4 regions of the Dickeya lacustris genome follow, and region 3 is predicted to be linked to each of the others. Evidence: predicted binding sites of a transcription regulator. Region 3 holds the regulator's gene; each other region holds the start of a gene.
The links. Region 3 encodes PurR, which represses purine synthesis genes. Its sites were predicted from a motif close to CANGCAAACGTTTGCNTG; they were not measured.
Positions count from the first base shown of each region.

Region 1 (3,164 bases), 630 kb from region 3:
CGCAACAACCGGTAAGTGCAGAACGCGCTCAACGGCCTCTGCCAGATAGATCCCGTCACGATTAAGTGGTGTGCCCACTACGTCTTTGCGCTCGACATCGCGCAGCATTTTAGGCGTTTTACCCAACAGGACATCGAGCGGCAGGTCGATAGGTTTGTTGTTAAAGTGACGGTCGTTAAGCGTGAGATGCTGCTCTTCCGTGGCCTCGCCAATCACCGCATAAGGTGCGCGCTCGCGGCGACAGATAGCATCAAATAGAGAGAGTTGCTCCGGCGCAACCGCCAGTACGTAGCGCTCCTGCGACTCATTGCACCACACTTCCAGCGGGCTCATACCCGGCTCATCATTGAGGATATCACGCAGTTCAAAGCGGCCACCGCGACCACCATCGCTCACCAGTTCCGGCATCGCATTAGACAGCCCGCCTGCGCCCACATCATGAATAAACAGAATGGGGTTCTGCTCGCCTAACTGCCAGCAGCGATCGATAACTTCCTGGCAACGGCGCTCCATTTCCGGGTTGTCACGCTGTACGGAGGCAAAATCCAGATCCGCATCAGACTGACCGGACGCCATCGATGACGCCGCCCCACCACCGAGACCAATATTCATCGCCGGGCCGCCCAGCACAATCAGCTTGGCACCGATGCTAATTTCACCTTTCTGCACATGTTCACTGCGAATATTACCGATACCGCCAGCCAGCATAATCGGCTTGTGATAACCGCGCACTTCTACACCGTTATGGCTATCGACCACTTCTTCATAGGTGCGGAAGTACCCGGTCAACGCCGGGCGGCCGAATTCGTTATTAAATGCCGCGCCGCCAAGCGGCCCATCCATCATGATATCCAGCGCGCTCACAATGCGATCCGGCTTCCCAAAATCCTGCTCCCAGGGTTGAATAAAATCGGGAATACGCAGGTTAGACACCGAGAAACCGACCAACCCGGCTTTAGGTTTCGCCCCGCGCCCGGTCGCGCCTTCATCACGAATCTCACCGCCTGAGCCCGTTGCCGCGCCCGGCCACGGTGAAATTGCCGTTGGGTGGTTATGCGTTTCCACTTTCATCAGAATATGCGCATCTTCCTGATGATATTCATACACACCCTGAGGGTTGGCGAAGAAGCGGCCAACGGCCGATCCTTCCATCACCGCTGCGTTATCTTTATAGGCAGACAACACATGCTCCGGCGTGTGCTCGAACGTATTTTTGATCATTTTAAACAGTGATTTGGGCTGTTTTTCACCGTTAATAATCCAATCCGCGTTAAAAATCTTGTGGCGGCAATGCTCCGAGTTTGCCTGAGCAAACATATAGAGTTCGATATCCGTCGGGTTACGCCCTAATGTCGTAAATGCTTCCAGCAGATAATCGATTTCATCCTCTGCCAGCGCCAGCCCCAGACGTAGATTCGCCGCTTCCAGCGCGGTGCGGCCTTCAAGCAAAATTTCGACGCGTTTAAGCGGTGCCGGCTGATGTTGGGAGAACAGCAGATTTGCCTGCTGCATGTCATCAAACACACATTCCATCATGCGATCATGCAATAGCGCGGCTACATCTCGCCACTGCACATCGCTTAGGGTCGGCGCATGGATATAAAACGCCAGCCCACGCTCCAAACGGCGGATTTTCTGCAAACCGCAATTATGTGCGATATCCGTGGCTTTTGAAGACCAGGGAGAAATGGTGCCGGGACGTGGAGTAACCAGAATCAGGCGACCGCCGGGTTCATGCTCTGCCAACGACGGGCCATATTTTAGCAAGCGACTCAGCCGTGATTGTTCTTCATGGTTTAGCGGAGCGTTCACATCGGCAAAATGGACGTATTCGGCGTAAATGTCGCTGACGGGCAGATGGTATTCCTTACACCGGGTCAACAGTTTATTGATACGAAAAGCCGATAGGGCGGGTGAACCACGCAAGATTTCCATCATCTAAATTTCTCTCGTCTTCGAGGCACCGGAGACAGTGCGTCAGGGCGCTACAGGGGGGAAACGCGCGCTATTATAGAGAATAGTCAAGCGTGACGAAACCGTTTGCGTAGCGATAGTTAAACTTTGCGGAAAACGTGCGCTTAAACAGTAGCCAAACCAATAACAGTTGCACACTGGCGGTTTGTTAAGCAAAATGCCTCGGCTCTGGGAAAGAACGCATAAAAAACTGCCGAAACAGACAGACAGGCCAACAGGCCGCCGAGAGACAACTCATTGAAGCGTTTAACGATAAATTATTTTTTCATCGGGGTTATCGCTTTGCTGTTAACGCTGGCGCTGTGGCCAAACATTCCCTGGCGCAGCCATTCAGACGATCAGCTAAAGCAGATTCTTTCTCGCGGTGAACTACGAATCAGCACCGTGATATCTCCGTTGACCTATACCCGCAACGAAGGCTCCCCCACCGGACTCGATTATGAACTGGCCAAACGTTTCGCCGATTACCTCGGCGTAAAGCTGGTGGTATCGGTGCGGCAAAATGTCGATGACCTGTTTAACGATCTGGCACGTGACGAAGCTGATTTACTGGCCGCAGGCCTGATTTACAACCGTGAACGGTTAAGCCGTTTTCGCGCGGGGCCGGCGTACTATTCAGTCTCTCAGCAGTTGGTCTATCGCATGGGGACGCCGCGCCCCGGCTCTTTGGATAAGCTTCAAGGTAGCTTAACGATACTGTCCGGCTCCGCCCACGCCACCACCTTGCGCGATTTAAAAACGCAGCAATATCCTCAATTGAATTGGGAACTGACCACCGATCGGTCAGAGCAGGAATTGCTCAAACAGGTCGCAGAAGGAAAACTGGATTACACCATCGCAGACTCCATTACGATTGGCCTGATGCAACGTATCCACCCGCAATTGGCCGTTGCGTTTGATCTCAGTGACGAAGAGCCCGTTACCTGGTATCTCCGCCAGGGGCGCGATGATAGCGTTACCGCCGCGTTGCTGGATTTTTTCAGCCAGTCTGCCGAAGACGGATCGCTGGCGAGGCTGGAAGAGAAATACCTTGGTCATGTCGGCGGCTTTGATTATGTGGACACCACAGTGTTTTTAAGTGCGATAGATAACACTCTGCCGGTTTTTAGGCCGTTATTTGAAAAATATGCCCGAGAAATAGACTGGAAATTGCTGGCGGCCATCTCCTATCAGGAGTCGCACTGGAACCC
Region 1 is NZ_CP114280.1:1,492,804-1,495,967, forward strand. Features, by position in the region: gene purL (phosphoribosylformylglycinamidine synthase) at 1-1,938, opposite strand, end outside; gene mltF (membrane-bound lytic murein transglycosylase MltF) at 2,212-3,164, shown strand, end outside.
Region 1: purL (phosphoribosylformylglycinamidine synthase) is a predicted target of PurR. The motif match lies at 2,030-2,047, and genes of this name have one in related genera.

Region 2 (3,164 bases), 1.4 Mb from region 3:
CAGATCTCTACGCATTTCACCGCTACACCTGGAATTCTACCCCCCTCTACGAGACTCTAGCCTGTCAGTTTTGAATGCAGTTCCCAGGTTAAGCCCGGGGATTTCACATCCAACTTAACAGACCGCCTGCGTGCGCTTTACGCCCAGTCATTCCGATTAACGCTTGCACCCTCCGTATTACCGCGGCTGCTGGCACGGAGTTAGCCGGTGCTTCTTCTGCGGGTAACGTCAATCGACAAGGTTATTAGCCTTATCGCCTTCCTCCCCGCTGAAAGTGCTTTACAACCCGAAGGCCTTCTTCACACACGCGGCATGGCTGCATCAGGCTTGCGCCCATTGTGCAATATTCCCACTGCTGCCTCCCGTAGGAGTCTGGACCGTGTCTCAGTTCCAGTGTGGCTGGTCAACCTCTCAGACCAGCTAGGGATAGTCGCCTAGGTGAGCCATTACCTCACCTACTAGCTAATCCCATCTGGGCACATCTGATGGCAAGAGGCCCGAAGGTCCCCCTCTTTGGTCCGAAGACGTTATGCGGTATTAGCTACCGTTTCCAGTAGTTATCCCCCTCCATCAGGCAGTTTCCCAGACATTACTCACCCGTCCGCCGCTCGTCACCCAAGGAGCAAGCTCCTTTGTGCTACCGCTCGACTTGCATGTGTTAGGCCTGCCGCCAGCGTTCAATCTGCGAGCCATGATCAAACTCTTCAATTTAAGTTTGATTGTGTTTTCCGAAGAAAACGTGCTCAAAGAATTTACTGTTTATTCGTAATGAATTAACTGTTGTCACTCTTCAAGACTTTCACAAAAGTTTTTGCGAAGTGTCCTGCGAGTGCCCACACAGATTGTCTGATTAATTGTTAAAGAGCAGTGCGACCGGCCTGAGCCTGCTGTCGCGAGGTGGCGTATACTACGCTTTCCTCATGAAGAGTCAACGCTTTTTTTTCGTTTTCTCTTCGCTGACACCGCGCTGCGTTGCCGCTGTTGCCGTGTCAGTGGGTTCGCATTATAGGGACTTCTTATCAGGCCGCAACCGGTATTTTGCATAAAATCGCGCGTTCGCTGCATTCCACAGCAAAAGTGCCGCTTATACCTTATTTTGCACAGAGTTATCCACAAAGAAGGGATTTCTTGAAAATTGGCGAGCATCACGCAAACGTTTTCGCTACAATTCGCACCAGCACATTTCACACCTATTCGTGGGAATTAATAAGTGTGTTAGCTGAATACCAGCCCGATTGCGCCACCATCTTTAAGCGATAACCACCGCCATCGACTGAATATTCAGCTAACGCTCTTAAAAGTAAGAACCTAAGTCAGGGGATTAAACCATCATGCAACAACGTCGTCCTATCCGTCGTGCTTTACTCAGCGTGTCTGACAAAGCCGGTATCGTTGAATTCGCTCAGGCGCTGTCGCAGCGTGGCGTCGAACTGCTGTCTACCGGCGGCACGGCTCGGCTGCTGGCCAATGCGGGTTTGCCAGTAACGGAAGTCTCAGATTACACCGGCTTTCCTGAAATGATGGACGGACGTGTGAAAACACTGCATCCCAAAGTACATGGCGGTATTCTGGGGCGTCGCGGCCAGGACGATGCCATCATGGCGCAACACGCGATTCAGCCTATTGATATGGTGGTGGTCAACCTCTATCCGTTTGCCCAGACAGTCGCTAAAGCCGATTGCTCCTTAGAAGACGCCGTTGAAAATATTGATATCGGCGGGCCGACCATGGTGCGCTCGGCGGCGAAAAACCACAACGATGTGGCTATCGTCGTCAAGAGCAGTGACTACCATGCTATCGTTGCCGAGATGGATGCTAACGAAAACGCTCTGACTTATCCCACCCGCTTCAATCTGGCTATCAAAGCATTTGAGCATACCGCTGCCTACGACAGCATGATAGCGAACTACTTTGGCAGCAAAGTCCCGGCTTACCATGGCGATACCACGGAGCCTTCTGGCCGTTTCCCACGCACGCTGAACCTGAATCTCATTAAAAAGCAGGACATGCGTTATGGTGAGAACAGCCATCAGCAGGCCGCCTTCTATATAGAAGAACAAATTGCAGAAGCCTCTGTTGCGACTGCACAGCAGTTACAAGGCAAGGCGCTCTCTTACAACAACATCGCCGATACCGACGCGGCCCTTGAGTGTGTGAAAGAGTTTGCTGAACCGGCCTGTGTGATTGTGAAGCACGCCAACCCTTGCGGTGTTGCCATCGGTGAGTCGATTCTCGACGCCTACGAGCGCGCCTATAAAACCGACCCGACTTCCGCTTTCGGCGGCATTATCGCCTTTAACCGCGAACTGGACGAAGCCACGGCGCAAGCCATCATCAGCCGTCAGTTTGTCGAGGTGATTATCGCGCCTTCCGCCAGTGAAGCCGCATTAAGCGTCACCGCCGCCAAACAAAATGTACGGGTATTGACGTGCGGCACCTGGCAGCAGCGTGTTGCCGGGCTGGACTTCAAACGCGTTAACGGTGGATTGCTGGTGCAAGACCGCGATTTGGGTATGGTGGAAAGCGCGCAACTGCGCGTCGTCACCGAGCGCCAGCCAAGCGAAGCCGAGCTGCGCGATGCGCTGTTCTGCTGGAAAGTGGCGAAGTTCGTTAAATCCAACGCGATTGTGTATGCCCGCGACAACATGACTATCGGCATCGGCGCCGGTCAGATGAGCCGGGTGTACTCCGCTAAAATTGCGGGCATTAAAGCCGGTGATGAAGGGCTTGAGGTGCAAGGCTCCGTCATGGCATCCGACGCATTCTTCCCGTTCCGCGATGGTATCGACGCCGCTGCCGCCGTTGGCATCACCTGTGTTATCCAACCGGGCGGTTCGATTCGCGATGATGAGGTGATTGCTGCGGCCAACGAGCACGGTATTGCGATGCTGTTTACCGATATGCGCCACTTCCGCCACTAATCCGAGGTCACGACGATGAACATCTTAATTATTGGTAATGGTGGCCGCGAGCATGCGCTGGCCTGGAAAGCTGCCCAGTCTCCGTTGGCGGATAAAGTCTATGTCGCGCCGGGCAACGCAGGCACCGCGCTGGAGCCTGCGCTGGAGAATGTGAACATCGCGGCGACGGACATTCCGGCGCTGCTTGAATTTGCCCGTCAGCAGGATATTGGCCTGACGATTGTCGGCCCGGAAGCGCCACTG
Region 2 is NZ_CP114280.1:2,244,883-2,248,046, forward strand. Features, by position in the region: rRNA gene O1Q98_RS10190 (16S ribosomal RNA) at 1-711, opposite strand, end outside; gene purH (bifunctional phosphoribosylaminoimidazolecarboxamide formyltransferase/IMP cyclohydrolase) at 1,332-2,921, shown strand; gene purD (phosphoribosylamine--glycine ligase) at 2,937-3,164, shown strand, end outside.
Region 2: purH (bifunctional phosphoribosylaminoimidazolecarboxamide formyltransferase/IMP cyclohydrolase) is a predicted target of PurR. The motif match lies at 1,147-1,164, and genes of this name have one in related genera.

Region 3 (3,164 bases):
CTGCACAACAACCTTCCTAGAACAGGATTGAGAGGGATCTCGGCACGAGAAAGACAATCATCCTTTATTTCGTAAAAAAAGATAATGCATTGTAACGATTTAACGGTGTTAAACCAATGCCTGTGCTATGCCGTCTGTTCCGTTTGGTTTTCCTGTCAATCTGGTGCACACTGCCGTGCATTCGATGAATGCGTTTTCAGGCGTTATTCCGATCATCGGATAAGCGCCAAGGTTGCATCCATCGCGTTTTATGACCCGATTCAGGAGAGCAGAACACCATCATGTTTACCGGTATTGTTCAAGGCACGGCGACAGTCGTGTCTGTTGATGAAAAACCCAATTTTCGCACTCACGTCATCCAACTGCCTGCTGAACTGCTGCCTGGACTTGAGCCGGGCGCTTCTGTGGCGCATAACGGCTGTTGTTTGACCGTAACCGAGATTAACGGCGATTGCGTCAGCTTTGATTTAATCAAAGAGACATTACGCTTGACTAACCTGGGCGAGATTAACGTCGGCGACAGCGTGAATGTTGAGCGTGCGGCCAAATATGGCGATGAAATCGGTGGGCATGTCATGTCCGGCCATATTATGTGTACGGCAGAGGTTGTGAAGATCCTGACCTCAGAAAATAACCATCAGATTTGGTTCCGCCTGTCGGATACCAGCCTGATGAAATATGTTTTGCATAAAGGGTTTATTGGTATTGACGGCATTAGTCTGACGGTGGGTGAAGTCACTCGCAGTCGTTTCTGTGTGCATTTGATCCCTGAAACACTGCAACGTACCACGCTGGGGAAAAAGCGGCTTGGCGATCGCATCAATATTGAAAATTGACCCGCAAACACAAGCGATAGTCGATTCCGTTGAGCGTGTGATGGCGGCCCAACAAGCCCGGCAGCAGGCAGAGGCAGAGGCAGCGCAAGACGAATAACCTTAACCCGGCGGCAAAGGGCAAAGAATGTGCCTGAGCCGCCGGTTGAGGCCTCAGTGAGAAACCTGGGCTCTTGCGCTGTCAAGCGGTTAGCGCGCGCAACGCACAGTCAGAACAAATGCACAGTCAGGACAGTTGGCGAGCCGTTGGCATAGCTATCTGGCAGCGTCAGATGATGGTTGTTGTCGTCAAAAACCATGACCGGAGTGTGGCTGCCAGCGCTGGTCATGGTTTTTCCTGACCAGCCGGGACTGGCGCGGTATTAGCGCCGATAGTCGAGGAAGGGGCCATCGCCGACAGAGCGACGCTCAATGAGCGTCGGGTGGACTTCAATGGTCTGCGCTTCCTCACGTTTGCTGGTAATGCGATCCAGCAACATTGAGAATGCGGCTTGTCCGAGACGCTCTTTCGGTTGATGGATAGTGGTGAGCGCCGGCGTGAAATAACGGGCGTGGCGAACATTGTCATACCCTATCACCGAAATATCCTGCGGAACCCGCAATCCCAGCTCATCTGCGGCACAAATCGCGCCCATCGCCATGATATCGCCGCCACAGAATACCGCCGTCGGGCGATGCTTTTGCGCCAGAATTTGGTGCATGGCCTTATAGCCGGATTCCGGTTCGAAATCGCCTTGCACCACCCATTCTTCGCGTATCGTAATTTCCGCTTCCTTCAACGCCTTGAGAAAGCCCAGATAGCGACCGCTGCCGGTATTACGTTCCTGCGAGCCAGGGATTGCGCCAATATCACGGTGGCCCCGTTCAATCAGGTAACGGCCAGCCATGTAGCCGCCGGTGAAGGCATTATCGATGATGGTGTCGGTAAAATCGCTGTGCGCTTCCCCCCAGTCCATGACGACCATCGGGATATGGCGGTAGTCAGCCAGCATGGATAACAGCGCGGGTGGGTATTCGGCACACATGACTAATAAGCCATCAACGCGCTTTTGCGCCAGCATGGACAAATAAGCGCGCTGTTTATCCAGATTATTGTGGGAGTTACACAGAATGAGGGTGTAGCCTCTGGCGTAACAGCTATTTTCGACGGCTTCGATAATTTCAGCAAAATAGGGCGCTTCACTTGAGGTGGCCAGCAACCCGATAGACTTGGTGTGATTCACTTTCAGGCTGCGCGCCACCGCGCTTGGTGAGTAGTGCAATTCCTTGATGGCTGCACGCACCGCAGCTTTGGTTTCTTCGGCGACGAAACGTGTTTTATTGATCACGTGTGATACGGTTGTGGTTGAAACGCCTGCGCGCTTTGCCACATCTTTAATCGTTGCCATCTCAAGTGACTCCTGAACAGTTGTAACAGCAACGCATCTGTTACAGCAGTAAATATGTTGTTAATCGTTTGCCTGCGTGAATTCATCTCCAGCCAGATAGCAAGGCACGATTTCAGGTGGAGATATGCCGAAGTGTCGCCGGAGGGGAGGCCGGGAGGCGGCCAACGCAGTGCATACAGTAAACTGCGAATTCTGGCCGATCTAGATCAAAAGTGGAAGAAATAATTCGTGTTATCTCTGTGATGAGGAAAGCGGTTTTTTTAACGCTGTTTCATATAATGAAAAACTGGTTATATTTATCGTCGGTGTATATTCATTGTGATGTGATAACCCGCCGTTTCGTCAAATACAGGAGCATGTTTATGGATACTAATTTGAAGATGTCGTTATTCACAACGGCCGTTGCGCTGGCGGTGATTGTGGTGTTCAGCATGAATGCTGTATTGAATTAACGCCGTATTGTCCGGCTGACGCGTTCTTGCTGGCCGGGCAATCTCAGTGCGCTAACGGCAGACGGCTTGTACAGAAGTGCATCGAGAGTGGATGGAGCGCGAATGAAATGAGAGTCATCGAGCGTCGTGGGCCATAACCGTAACCCGCCATCAAGCCGTATTACCGCGCTAAAGGTGTGATTTTTAATCGCTGTATCAACGAATTGTCTTCGGTGTCACCACGCGGCGTGCGCCGACGTAGTGATCCTGCCAGTAGTCTTCACTCAGTTTGCTGATTTTTATATCAGAGCCGGTGCGGGGCGACTGAATAAAGCGGCCATTGCCAAGATAAACGCCGACGTGATCGGCGGCACCTCGGTTGGTAATTCTGAAAAATACCAGATCCCCGCTCTCCAATTCATTTTTCTTGATAGGGGCGGCATCGCGCAGATGGAACATCTCGTTAGCGGTGCGAGGAATCGGGATTTTCACCACATCTTTGTAGGCGTAAT
Region 3 is NZ_CP114280.1:865,266-868,429, reverse strand. Features, by position in the region: partial or broken gene O1Q98_RS03930 (MATE family efflux transporter) at 1-6, opposite strand, end outside; partial or broken gene O1Q98_RS03925 (riboflavin synthase subunit alpha) at 282-933, shown strand; gene purR (HTH-type transcriptional repressor PurR) at 1,196-2,221, opposite strand; gene cydH (cytochrome bd-I oxidase subunit CydH) at 2,584-2,673, shown strand; gene O1Q98_RS03910 (C40 family peptidase) at 2,869-3,164, opposite strand, start outside.

Region 4 (3,164 bases), 1.3 Mb from region 3:
CGGGTGGCCGGGTTCGCCTTTCAGCAGGGCATACTGGATGGTGCCGTCTTTGTTCAGATCCCATGCCGGGGTGGCTTTCCAGTGTTTCGCAATCAATTTACCCTGAATAATGCCGGACTCTTTAGAGTCAGTACCAACGTAGTAGGCTTTGTCATAGCTCGCCAGCACCTTGGCATTCGGTTCTTTGTTAAAGAACACCACCGGTACATCAGCCGCTTTAGCTTTCTGAATAACGATAGCGGCCGCTGCCGGGTCTACCAGGTTGATAGCCAGAGCTTTCACGCCTTTAGCCAGCAGAACATCTACCTGATCGTTCTGTTTGGACTGGTCATTCTGGGAGTCGTTTAGCAGCAACTCAACGCCGCCCAGAGCCTTGGCTTCTTTTTCAATGTCTTTGCGTACCATCGACATAAAGTTGTCGTCGTACTTGTAAATCGTCACACCAATGCGGGTATCCGCAGCGTGGGCGGTAGCTCCGAACATCATGCTGGCAACCAAGGCGGTGAGAGTGAAAACCTTCTTATTCATGATATCTCCGGGTTTGTGCAGGGTAGTTCTCAGTCCGGCCGCGCAACGTAGGTTAAAACGTTATGCGGCAGTCAGTTAGTAAGCGTCAGTGCGGCCATCATGCCAAACTGACGAGATTTGCAGGCGTGGCCCGCTTAAAGCCTGACTTCCCTGTTTATCGGTGTGCCCGGCTATCTGCCGATGCTACCGGGTGCTGCATCCTGAAAAATAGTTGTGCTGAACAGTCAATTTGAAACAGGGCACAGCAACGTTTGCAGGTTAATGGTCTGTTTCAACGATTCACTGTTTTACAGGCTGAGGGTGAAACTTGCGTGTAACGACGTTACACAGAGCCCGGCCTTTGCACTACGCTTACATGATAGAGAGCGCAATGTTAATTAACTGTGAATTTACTCACAGATTGAAAACGGTTACATAAATGATTTGGGTGAATTAGTGACCGTCTGCACATTTTGGCTACCATTAACGCGCCGCAACAGAATGTCGGCGTACCAGGGTTGGCATGAAGCAGTGACGGGCACCTGGGTCGAGTAATCCCGCCGCCCCTTTTAGCGCCAGTTCGGTTGCAATTTTTGCCATAGAAACAATAGGGTATCTTATAGTCGTTAACCTCGGGTCGGTATAGCGCGAGATGGGAATATCATCAAAACCGACCACCGAGAAGTGCGCGGGCACTAAAATACCGTTGTCTTTGAGCGCCATCAGCGCGCCTGCCGCCATACCATCATTGTAGGCAAATACCGCGCTTAATTGCTGATTGCGCCCTAACAGCTCAACCATTGCCGCTTCGCCGCCTTGTAAATCCGGTTCACCATTCGCTACCCACTCCTCCGGCGGGACGATGCCTTGCTCCTGTAGCGCCTGCTGCCAGCCGATGTAGCGTTCCGCCACATCTTCAATCGGATGGCTGGAGCGAAGATAACCAATGCGCGTGTGTCCTTGCTGTAACAGCATGCGCGTGGCCATCATTGCGCCGCTAACGTTATCCAGACTGACACAGCGATGCGGGTAGCCGGGCAACAGTCGATTAATCAGCACCATGCCCGGTACTTGTTCCATAAATTTGGCCAGCTCATCATCTGACAGCGCTTTTGCGTGCACAATCAGTGCATTGCAACGCTGGCGAATTAACACTTCAATGGCATGGCGCTCTTTTTCTTCCTGATGATAGGAGTTGTTGATCAGGACATGTTTTTGCAGCCGCTGCGCAACGGTATCCACGGCTTTGACCATGGCGCCAAAGAACGGGTCGGATACGTCCATCACGACCACGCCGATGGTATCGCTCACCTGCGTGGCTAACGCCTGTGCGTTAGCATTGGGGCGATACCCCAGCTGTTCGACCATTTGCATCACCCGTTCCCGTGTTTGCTGAGTGACGGTACTGCTGTTATTCAACACACGGGATACGGTAGCGATTGAAACGCCCGCCTGACGTGCGACATCACGGATGGTAATCATCAATACTCACCACAAAGGAAGAGAGTTCACAAAGGCGACCCGGGAGGAGCGCATGACTATTTTGTCAGGGGGGATGAAGAGACTGCGTGAGTCAGGTCACAACCATGAAAACGGTTACATACAATTCTGTAACCTTTGTGACGAAGGTCATTCTCGATGAAAAACGATGTTTTTGAGGAAAAACGGTGCTCCCGAGGAAGAATTACGCTCTCGATGAAAAGCGACACGTTGAGGGATATTGCCTGGAGAATGTTGCGAGTGAGATGACGCCTTGAGAATCGTCTCAGGGCGTCAGGCATAAAAACAGCCGGGGCGCTATTACTGTTTAGCCACTAACCTCCGCTTTTCAGCCACTACTCTTCAGCCGCGTAGCCGCTGGCCGGAAGGGGGTGCTCATCAAGCCAGGCCGTATTATCGCGCAGCGCCAGACGCCCGGCCAGAAACCAACCGACGACCAGCGGGTAGATGCTGTGTTCCTGCGTTTGCACCCGTTCTTGCACATCCTGCTCGCTATCGCCGGGGAAAACCGGCACTTTGGCCTGTAAAATGACCGGGCCGCCGTCAAGCTCCTCCGTCACGAAGTGGACGGACGTGCCGTGCTCGCTATCGCCATTTTCCAGCGCTTTGCGGTGGGTGTGAAGGCCTGGGTATTTCGGCAGCAGCGAGGGGTGGATGTTGAGCATCCGCCCCAGAAAACGGGCGACAAATCCGGCGCTCAGGATCCGCATATAGCCAGCCAGCACCACCACATCGGGCTGGTATTTCTCGATTTCTGTCGCCAGCGCGTCATCAAAGTCGGCGCGGCTGGGGTAATCGCTCGCCTGTAGCGCATGCGTTGCTATACCGGCATCACGCGCTCGCTGTAAACCCAATGCATCCGAATTATTGCTCAAGACCGCCGTAATTTTCCCGGCGATACGGCCTTGCTCGCAGGCGTCAATTAACGCCTGCAAGTTACTTCCCTGGCCTGAAATCAGGACAACGATGTTTTTCATCACTGGATGACCACGGTTTCTCCGCCATCAGTGCGGGTAATGACACCGATGTTCCAGGCGGTTTCACCGTTGCTGGTAAGGTGAGCGATAGCGTTCTCGGCCTGTTCGGCAGGCAGTGCGATTATCATGCCTACGCCGCAGTTAAAGGTGCGGTACATTTCGTGGCGGCTAACGTTGCAG
Region 4 is NZ_CP114280.1:3,887,064-3,890,227, forward strand. Features, by position in the region: gene mglB (galactose/glucose ABC transporter substrate-binding protein MglB) at 1-528, opposite strand, end outside; gene galS (HTH-type transcriptional regulator GalS) at 991-1,989, opposite strand; gene purN (phosphoribosylglycinamide formyltransferase) at 2,343-2,984, opposite strand; gene purM (phosphoribosylformylglycinamidine cyclo-ligase) at 2,984-3,164, opposite strand, start outside.
Region 4: galS (HTH-type transcriptional regulator GalS) is a predicted target of PurR. The motif match lies at 2,093-2,110, and genes of this name have one in related genera.